2 regions of the Pseudoalteromonas sp. CuT4-3 genome follow, and region 2 is predicted to be linked to the other one. Evidence: predicted binding sites of a transcription regulator. Region 2 holds the regulator's gene; the other holds the start of a gene.

Evidence for each region. Region 2 encodes NrdR, which represses ribonucleotide reductase genes. Its sites were predicted from a motif close to AAACACNANATNTNGTGTTT; they were not measured.
Region 1: the regulator NrdR is predicted to act here: its motif matches at 2,597-2,616, upstream of nrdA (class 1a ribonucleoside-diphosphate reductase subunit alpha).

What each region holds. Positions count from the first base shown of each region.
Region 1 is NZ_CP142030.1:1,661,282-1,666,630, forward strand. Features, by position in the region: gene nrdB (class Ia ribonucleoside-diphosphate reductase subunit beta) at 1-117, opposite strand, end outside; gene nrdA (class 1a ribonucleoside-diphosphate reductase subunit alpha) at 191-2,473, opposite strand; gene VOI46_RS07515 (HAD-IA family hydrolase) at 2,886-3,566, opposite strand; gene ubiG (bifunctional 2-polyprenyl-6-hydroxyphenol methylase/3-demethylubiquinol 3-O-methyltransferase UbiG) at 3,566-4,276, opposite strand; gene gyrA (DNA topoisomerase (ATP-hydrolyzing) subunit A) at 4,455-5,349, shown strand, end outside.
Region 2 is NZ_CP142030.1:816,306-821,654, reverse strand. Features, by position in the region: gene thiL (thiamine-phosphate kinase) at 1-8, opposite strand, end outside; gene nusB (transcription antitermination factor NusB) at 103-513, opposite strand; gene ribE (6,7-dimethyl-8-ribityllumazine synthase) at 529-993, opposite strand; gene ribBA (bifunctional 3,4-dihydroxy-2-butanone-4-phosphate synthase/GTP cyclohydrolase II) at 1,095-2,207, opposite strand; gene VOI46_RS03665 (riboflavin synthase) at 2,237-2,890, opposite strand; gene ribD (bifunctional diaminohydroxyphosphoribosylaminopyrimidine deaminase/5-amino-6-(5-phosphoribosylamino)uracil reductase RibD) at 2,907-4,040, opposite strand; gene nrdR (transcriptional regulator NrdR) at 4,043-4,492, opposite strand; gene glyA (serine hydroxymethyltransferase) at 4,858-5,349, opposite strand, start outside.

The DNA of each region.
Region 1 (5,349 bases), 840 kb from region 2:
TTTTTCAAAAATAGGGTATTTTTGTTGATCGTAACGCGAAACGTTAACGGTTTGGCCAAAAAACATTGGCTCTTGCATTTGATCATTATGGTTACGACTAAAAGTAGTATAAGACATGTCTATCACTCAAAAAACTATCACTAAAACTATCAGGACAAAGCGGGCAAAGAGCCCGCTTTAAGTTTAACTATTAAATTTTACACGCGCCGCCTGCACAATCATCATCTTCCACTTCTGGAGTGTCGTCTTGTGCATCTGATGCGCCATCGCGGGTGTTATGGTAGTAAAGTGTTTTAACACCAAGCTTGTATGCACCTAGTAAGTCTTTTAATAAGACTTTCATAGGTACTTTACCGCCTTCGTATTTGTTTGGATCATAATTAGTATTGGCCGAAATAGTTTGGTCAATAAACTTTTGCATTATGCCCACTAACTGTAAGTAACCATCGTTTGATGGAATATCCCACAGTAGCTCGTAGTTATCTTTTAAGCGTTCGTACTCAGGAACTACTTGTTTTAAAATACCGTCTTTACTTGCTTTAACGCTAATGTGACCACGTGGTGGCTCAATACCGTTAGTTGCGTTAGATATTTGCGACGAAGTTTCTGAAGGCATTAATGCGCTAAGTGTTGAGTTACGCATGCCGTGATCTTTAATGCTGGCACGTAACGAATCCCAATCTAAGTGCAGTGGCTCATCACAAATTTTATCTAAGTCACGTTTGTACGTATCAGTTGGCATAATACCTTGAGAGTACGTTGTTTCGTTAAACTTAGGACACGCTCCACGCTCTTTAGCCAGTTCGTTTGATGCCTTCATTAAGTAGTATTGAATTGCTTCAAACGTTTTGTGAGTCAGTGCATTAGCACTGCCATCTGAGTAACGCTTACCATTTTTAGCAAGGTAGTACGCGTAGTTAATTACGCCTATTCCTAACGTACGACGGCCCATAGTGGCATTACGTGCAGCCGGTACTGGGTAGTCTTGGAAATCAAGTAAGTTATCAAGTGCACGTACTGCAAGCTCTGCAAGCTCTTCAAGTTCATCAAGTGACTCAATAGCGCCTAGGTTAAATGCAGATAGCGTACAAAGTGCAATTTCGCCTTCTTCATCGTTTACGTTATTTAACGGCTTAGTTGGTAATGCAATTTCTAAACATAAGTTAGATTGGCGAATTGGCGCCACTTTAGAAATAAACGGGCTGTGCGTATTACAGTGATCCACATTTTGTAAATAAATACGACCTGTGCTGGCACGCTCTTGTGCGAACATTGAGAAAAGCTCAATCGCTTTAATACGCTTTTTACGAATAGACTCGTCTTGCTCGTATTTTACGTATAACGCATCAAACTCGTCTTGGTCTTCAAAGAATGCATCGTAAAGGCCAGGCACATCTGATGGGCTAAATAGCGTAATGTAGTCGTCTTTAATTAAACGAGAATACATTAGTTTATTAAACTGTACGCCGTAATCTAAATGACGAACACGGTTATCATCAACACCACGGTTATTTTTAAGTACCAGTAGGTTTTCTACTTCTAAATGCCAAAGCGGGTAGAATAACGTTGCAGCACCGCCACGTACGCCACCTTGCGAGCAGCTTTTAACCGCTGTTTGAAAGTGCTTATAAAAAGGAATACAACCTGTGTGGTACGCCTCGCCATTACGGATATGGCTACCTAATGCACGAATACGGCCAGCGTTAATACCAATACCTGCACGTTGTGAAACGTACTTAACAATGGCAGATGATGTGGCGTTAATTGAATCAAGGCTGTCGCCACATTCAATAAGTACACACGAGCTAAACTGACGTGTAGGTGTACGCACACCCGACATAATTGGCGTAGGTAAAGAGATTTTAAACGTTGATACTGCATCGTAAAAACGTTTGATGTAGTCAGTACGCGTTTCGCGCGGGTAGTCAGAAAATAAACTCGCAGCCACTAAGATATATAAAAACTGAGCGCTTTCGTAAATTTCACCTGTTACGCGGTTTTGTACCAGGTATTTACCTTCAAGCTGCTTTACTGCTGCGTAGCTAAAGTTAAGATCGCGCGAATGATCAAGATAAGCATCTAGCTCATCAAGCTCTTGCTCTGTGTAATCAACGAGTAAGTGAGCGTCGTAGCGTTTGTCTTCAACCATTTTTGTAACATGGTCAAATAAACGTGGAGGCTCAAACTGGCCATACGCTTTTTTACGTAAGTGGAATACAGCTAAGCGGGCAGCTAAGTACTGGTAGTCAGGCGACTCTTTTGAAATTTGATCGGCTGCTGCTTTAATGATGGTTTCGTGAATGTCTTTTGTACGAATACCGTCGTAAAATTGAATGTGTGACTTTAATTCAACCTGTGAAACCGATACGTTGTTTAAACCTTCGGCGGCCCATTCAATAACGCGATGGATCTTATCAAGATCTAAAGGCTCTTTACGCCCGTCACGCTTGCTTACAGATAACTGTTGGTTCATAGCTTTGCCTGTATTCCTTGGGAATTGTGTATTTTGACCAATGCTTTATACCTCGCTAAAGCAAGGTACGTATTCATTTATTATAAGTTTCACCGTATTGGCGAATTTAATTGAATAACATTTGGCCACAATATCTGGTGTTGTTCAATTTAGAGATCACAAGATAGTGTGGTCTGAGCTGATTTGCAAGGGACATAATTGCACCTATTTGTGGATAACTTTGGGATAACGTATTTGTGTTAGTAGTCACTCACCTTCGAACAATCATTTAAGTTGAAATAGCTAAAAATCAACTAATGATCTGCTAAATTTACTCATTTTGAAAATAAATTTCGACTGCTTTTTTTATCAACAAGCTTTGCATAAAAACTAACACAATCACAATATATAGTGTTTAAAAGTTTACATGGCACTATATATGGTTAAAAGCATCAATAGGGCTGTGCCAGTTAAAATCGGCTTCCCAGCCCTTGGCCTCATCAATACTTGGTATATAGCCCCAAAGCGCTGTTGCTGTGTGCATACCTGCGGCTTTACCTGCTTCTATATCACGTTGAGCATCACCTATGTATAAACAACGCTTAGGATCTACGTTCATCAGTTTTGTACAGTGTAGTAAGGGTAAAGGTGATGGTTTAGCCTCGGTGAGGGTATCGCCACTGATCACAACGTGTGCATTTTTTAAAGCGGGTATAGCAGCCACTAATGGATCGGTTAAAAACCCTGGCTTATTAGTCATTATTCCCCATTTTATACCTTGGTTCTCAAGGGCTATGAGTAATGATTCTATGCCTTCAAAGCAGCGGGTGTGTGTCGCTAGGTTTTGGCTGTAGTGGCTGACTAATTGTTTTATTCGTTCAGTTTGTGGTTGCGATGCCCATTGCGCTTTAAAGCCAAGTTCAAGTAGTGCGCCGGCGCCATTAGACGCTACTTTTCTATAAGCCTCAGGCGTAACTTGCGCAACACCTTCAATTTTAAGTACAGCATTTAAAGCAGCACCTAAATCGTCTGCTGTATCAAGCAAGGTGCCATCTAAATCAAATAAGAAAGCGTCGTACTCAAAAGGAGTTAAGGGGGTATGAGAGCTAGCCATTATGCTAACTTCTCAAAATGAAGAATGTAATTAACACTCACATCTGTATTTAATGAATACTGCTTAGAAAGCGGGTTGTAGCCTAGGCCAGCACTGGCACGTACTTTTAAACCGGCTTGTTCAGCCCATGCAATAAGTTGTGCAGGTTTGATAAATTTGTTGTGATCGTGTGTGCCCTCAGGCACCATTTTTAACAGCTTTTCAGCACCTACAATAGCAAACAAGTAAGCTTTAGGCGTTTTATTTAGGGTTGAGAAAAACACATCAGCCCCTGGCTTGGCAAGCTCTGCGACTGCATGAATAATAGAAGCAGGGTCAGGTACATGCTCTAGCATTTCCATACAGGTTATTACATCAAAGCGAGCAGGGTGCTGGGTTGCAAATTCTTCTGCAGGTACTTTTATATAGTCAACATTTACACCGGTTTCTAGGCTATGAAGCTTTGCTACGGTGAGTGGCTCTTGCCCCATGTCTATACCGGTTACGTGTGCGCCCATGCGTGCCATGCTTTCGCTAAGAATGCCGCCACCACAGCCTACATCGAGTGTTTCTTTATCAAATAAGCCTTGGGTTTTGTTAGCCACAAAGTCTAATCGTAATGGGTTAATTTCGTGAAGAGGTTTAAACTCTCCGTCTTGGTCCCACCATCGCTCTGCAATGGCTTCAAATTTTGCTATTTCTGCGTTATCTACATTTTGATGTTCGGTCATAAAATACTTCCTCGTCAATCTGAGGCCATTATATAGGGCTAAATTGATAAATCGCAAAGTTTTGCGCCTGTAAATTTAAATTAATTGTGATAGCATGGTCGCTTAGAAATAATAACAAATACTCTTGGCGCCTAATACCGGGTTGCTAAGAGCTGATACTGAAGGAATGTGATATCAAATGACTGATCTCGCCAATGAAATTCTGCCAGTCAATATTGAAGACGAGTTAAAAAACTCCTACCTTGATTACGCAATGAGCGTAATTGTAGGACGTGCATTACCAGACGTACGTGATGGTTTAAAACCTGTTCACCGCCGCGTTTTGTTTGCAATGAACGAGCTTAGTAATGACTGGAATAAGCCTTACAAAAAATCGGCCCGTGTGGTCGGTGACGTAATCGGTAAATACCACCCACACGGCGACAGTGCAGTTTATGACACCATCGTGCGTATGGCACAGCCATTCTCACTACGTTATATGCTTGTAGATGGCCAAGGTAACTTCGGTTCGGTTGATGGTGATTCAGCAGCGGCAATGCGTTATACAGAAGTACGTATGGCAAAAATGTCGCATGAGTTATTAGCCGATCTTGAAAAAGAAACGGTTGATTTCGTTCCTAACTACGACGGTACCGAACAAATTCCTGACGTTTTACCAACCAAAGTGCCTAACTTACTTGTTAACGGTTCTTCAGGTATTGCGGTAGGTATGGCAACAAACATTCCACCACATAACTTAACTGAAGTGGTTAATGGTTGTTTAGCGCTTATTCAAAACCCTGATTTAACGATTCATGAATTAATGGATTACATTCCGGGTCCTGATTTCCCAACGGCTGCCATTATTAATGGTAAAAAAGGCATTGAAGATGCTTATTTAACCGGCCGTGGTAAAGTGTACATGCGTGCACGCGCCGACATCGAAACCGATGAAAAAACAGGCCGCGAAACCATTATCGTGCACGAAATTCCTTATCAGGTTAACAAAGCACGCTTAATTGAAAAAATTGCTGAGCTTGTTAAAGATAAAAAAATTGAAGGCATTAGCGCACTACGTGATGAATCAGATAAAG
Region 2 (5,349 bases):
TCCTTCATACACAAAAAAGCCGACCTATGCCGGCTCTCCTTTTTAACGTGTACTAACTGTTAAAGCTAAGCTCTTTAGCAGAGTGCTTTAGCAAGGTTAGTATTACTTGCGTAAATGCTTAACAGCTTTATCAAGTACACCGTTTACAAATTTATGGCTGTCTTCAGCGCCAAATATTTTAGCAAGCTCAATGCCTTCATTGATTGCTACTTTGTATGGCACATCTTCACGGAATTTAAGCTCATACGCGCTTAAACGTAAAATTGCACGCTCTACCATATCTAAATCATCAAATGGACGTGTTAAATGCGGAGATACAGCTTCATCTAGTTGCTTATAGTTAACGGCAACGCCACGCGCTAAATCTTTAAAGTATTCAACATCAATTTTAGTCACGTCGTTTTCGATCAACATTTGTTGTTCGATATCGGCAATTAAATTGCCACTTAATTGCCAAGAATAAACGGCTTGAAGTGCTAAGATACGTGCTTTACGTCTTGCTGCTGGTTTCACAAAAATTCCTTAAACTTAAATTTTATCTAACACATTAACCATTTCAAGCGCGCCTAATGCCGCTTCGCCGCCTTTGTTACCCATTTTGGTACCAGCGCGTTCAATTGCTTGTTCAATGCTTTCTGTGGTTAATACGCCAAATGCAACCGGGATATCATACTCAAGCGATACATTTGCAAGGCCTTTGTTAGATTCGCCAGCAACGAGGTCAAAGTGTGGTGTACCACCTCTGATCACTACGCCTAATGCGATGATTGCATCATACTCTTTTTTTGCCGCAATGCGTTTTGCCGCTAAAGGTAACTCTACTGCACCGGGTACATACACAACGGTAATGTCATCATCGGCTACGCCACCAGTACGCTTTAGCTCATCAACAGCACCTTCAAGTAGGCTGCTACCAATAAAATCGTTAAAACGAGAAATAACAATAGCGAATTTTTTGCCTGGAGCGTACTTATTACCTTCAATAATTTTCATTTGATAACCCTAAAAATATGTTCAAGCGGTTGCGATTGCGCAAAAATTGCTGCGCATCATACCATAAAAATAAAAAAATAGACTAGTTAAAAGCTGAGCCCTTATTGTGGCTCAACGTAATCAACCACTTCTAAATGAAAGCCCGAAAGTGCATGGTACTTTTTAGGGCGACTCATTAAGCGCATTTGCTTAATACCTAAATCAGCCAGTATTTGCGAGCCCACACCAACGGTACGCGATGTACCTTTAAACTTACGCGGCGTAACATTTTCGCCAGCATCGGCAGCAGCAAATGCTTTTACTGTGGCCTCTAGCTCTTCGGTGCTTTCTTGTTTACCTAAAATAACCAGTGCACCGTTATTTTTTGCAATGTAAGCCATCGCATCAGAAAGCCCCCAACTACGGTCCGCACTTCTGTCTGAAAGCAAAATGTCGTTAAAGGTACTTTGTAAGTGCACGCGCACAAGCGTTGGTTCTTGCTCTTTAATTTCGCCTTTTAGCAATACGTAGTGCAGTTGGCCGTCAATCGTATCTTTGTAGGTTACTAAATCAAACTCACCGTGCTCAGTGGGTAATTTACACTTAGCCACTTGCTCTATGGTGGTTTCGTTAAGGTTTCGGTACTCAATTAAATCTGCAATTGTGCCAATTTTAATACCGTGCTCTTTAGCAAATATTTCTAAATCTGGGCGGCGCGCCATAGTGCCATCAGCATTGAGAATTTCTACAATAACTGATGAGGCTTCAAGGCCGGCTAAACGTGCCAAATCACACCCAGCTTCGGTGTGGCCTGCGCGCGTTAACACGCCACCTGGTTGTGCCATAATAGGAAAAATATGCCCAGGCTGTACGATATCGCTTGGTACGGCGCCTTTTGCAATTGCCGCTTGAACTGTACGCGCTCTATCGGCTGCTGATATACCCGTTGTTACACCTTTAGATGCTTCAATCGACATAGTAAAGTTAGTAGAAAACGCTGCGCCATTGTTTTTAACCATTAACGGTAAATCAAGCTGCTCACAACGCTCTTGCGTCATAGTTAAACAAATTAAGCCACGGCCATGAGTAGCCATAAAGTTAATTGCTTCGGCGCTAATGTGCTCTGCTGCAATGATTAAATCACCTTCGTTTTCTCTGTCTTCGTCATCCATTAAAATAACCATTTTACCGGCTTTAATGTCGTCGATGATTTCTTGTGCGCTGTGTAAATTCATAAATTTGCTCGTGTAAGTTATCAGTGTCGTTATTTAACAAAACCAGCTTTAGCTAGTAAGCTCATTGAAATATCTGAGCCTGTCGGCTGCTCAGCCCCTTTAATAAGGCGCTCTAAATAACGTGCAATTTGGTCGACTTCTAAATTAACGCGTGTGCCCACTTTAAAATCAGCAATGGTGGTTTGCTCGCTTGTGTGCGGCACTATGGTTAATTTAAATTTATTACCTTGTACAGCGTTTACTGTCAGGCTTATACCATCTATACATACAGACCCTTTGTAAGGAATGTACTTCATTAAATTTTCATCGGTGCTTAGCCAATATTCTGTGGCGCGCGCATTACTAGTAATAGCTGTAATGGTTGCAATGCCATCAACATGACCTGACACTAAATGCCCGCCTAAACGTGAAACCGGCTGCATGGCTTTTTCAAGGTTAACTGTTTGGCCAATATTATAATTTGCAAACCCAGTTAAGCTGATAGTTTCGTTTGATAAGTCGGCACTAAAGCCATCAATGTGCTTATCAACTACCGTTAAACATACGCCATTAGTGGCAATGCTATCGCCAAGCTTTACATCGCTCATATCAAGATTAGCGCTTTGAATACGAATGGCTAAATCGCCTTGTTTTTTTTGTAATAGCGCAATTTTGCCTGTGGCTTCAATTATTCCAGTAAACATAGCCCTACTCTTTTAATTAAGTGATTGGAATGTGTTTTGTGGCGGTTATACGTAAATCATCGCCTATTTTCACACACTCTTTAAACGTCAAATTAACGGTGTTTTGCATATCTGTTAGCGGAGCAAAATTAACTAAACTTTTTGCATCGCACCCCATTAGTTTAGGCGCTAGATAAAATATATATTCGTCTATTAAATTAAGCTCTGTCATTTTACCGGCAAGTGTAGCACCCGCTTCTAAATAAACATGATTAAATTGCAGCTTAGCAAGGTGCGCTAAAACAGACGTTAAATTAACTTTGTTATTTTGCTGTGGCACTTCTATATGCCTTACAAAATGCGGCCACTGCGTTGATTTATCAACCTTGGTAGTAAAAATTATTATTTCACTTTCAATATTAAATACTGCCAGCTCTGGTGTAAGCCTATTTTGTGAGTCAATTATAACACGCACCGGTTGGCGTAGGGGTAATTCAGTAGGCAAAGCCTGTGGCAACTCGCTTAACCTCACATTGAGCTTAGCATCATCGGTAATAACCGTATCGGCGCCCGTTAAAATAGCGCAGCTTTGTGCTCGGTGTAATTGTACATCTTGTCGCGCAGCGCTTCCGGTGATCCACTTACTTTGGCCATTTTTTAGCGCGGTTTTACCATCAATGCTGGCCGCCATTTTACACGTAACATACGGAAGTCCCTGCTCCATACGCTTAAAAAAACCTAAATTAAGTGCGCGCGCTTGCTGCTCTAAAAGCCCAAATGCAACCTCAATACCGGCATCGCTGAGTATTTTAAGCCCTTTACCTGCTACTTGTGGGTTGGTGTCGACCATAGCTGCAATAACTTTTACTACACCTGCGGCTTTTAAACCCTCTGCACACGGCGGAGTGCGTCCGTAATGGCTACACGGTTCAAGCGTAACATACGCAGTCGCACCTTTTGCGTTTTCACCTGCTACAGCAAGGGCATTAACCTCAGCATGCCCCTGCCCAGCTAATTGATGAAACCCTTCACCAATTATGTGGTTATCTTTAACTAAAACACACCCTACATTAGGATTGGGGGTGGTTGTAAATCGCCCTTTTTTTGCAAGCTCGATGGCACGTGCCATGTACATTTCATCTTGCGCAGTAAAGGTTATTTGGTTTTGCATTATTACTCCCCTAAACGGGCAATTTCTTCACCAAATTCGCGTATATCTTCAAACGAGCGATACACAGAGGCAAACCGCACATAGGCTACTTTATCCAGTTTTTTAAGCGCCTCCATTATGCACTCACCCACAAGGTGACTTGATATTTCTCTCTCGCCGGTAGCACGCAACTGCGATTTAATAATATTAACCACTTCATCCACTTGCTCTGTACTAACAGGGCGTTTTTCTAGGGCGCGATTAAGGCCATTGAGTAGTTTATCTTCATTAAAGGGTTCTCGGCTGCCATCTTGTTTAATTACACGTGGCATAACTAACTCGGCGCCTTCAAAGGTAGTAAATCGCTCGTGACACTCGTTACATTCACGACGACGGCGAACTTGGTGGCCTCCGCCGACTAGGCGAGAATCAATAACTTTAGTATCTTTTGCGGTACAAAATGGGCAATGCATAACTCGGTACTTCCGTTTTAAAACAAAAAAGGCCGCTATTTAGCGGCCTTTTATCTTAGCAAAAAAATAGGGCCTGTTGGCCTTTCAGGATTAAATTTGTTCTATCTAGGGGTGATTTGATCGCGGCGCGAGGTTTGTAACCTAGTGGGCTAAGTAAAAACCGAGCAACAAAGAGTAAATCGCCCCTAGGACGAACCCGAGGGCAGTGCATGTTTGGCATTTATGCTGCGTTATCGCCTATTTGTGTGGAGTAACCACACTACATAGACTCTGCCTTGCCTAAAAACCAAACATACTACTGCAAATTAAACCTCGAAAGGTAAACAGGCCCCTTGTTGTGATCTAAATTACTGCTGCTTATGCAATTAAGCGTATACAGGTAGTTTTGCACAAATTGCTTTAACTTTTTCTTTAACTTGCGCTTGTACTGACTCATCGTTGATGTTGTCTAATACGTCACAAATCCAGCCAGCAAGTTCTTTCGATTCAGCTTCTTTAAAGCCACGACGCGTAATTGCAGGTGAACCAATACGTAAACCAGAAGTAACAAACGGTGAGCGAGGATCGTTTGGTACAGAGTTTTTGTTCACAGTAATATTTGCATTACCAAGCGCTGCGTCTGCATCTTTACCTGTGATATCTTTATCGATTAAATCAAGTAAGAATAAGTGGTTTTCTGTTTTATCAGATACGATTTTGTAACCGCGCTCTTGCATAACAGCAACCATAGCTTGAGCATTTTTAACTACTTGTGCTTGGTATGTTTTAAATTCTGGTTGTAGAGCTTCTTTAAATGCCACTGCTTTTGCAGCAATAATGTGACATAAAGGACCACCCTGGCCACCTGGGAACACAGC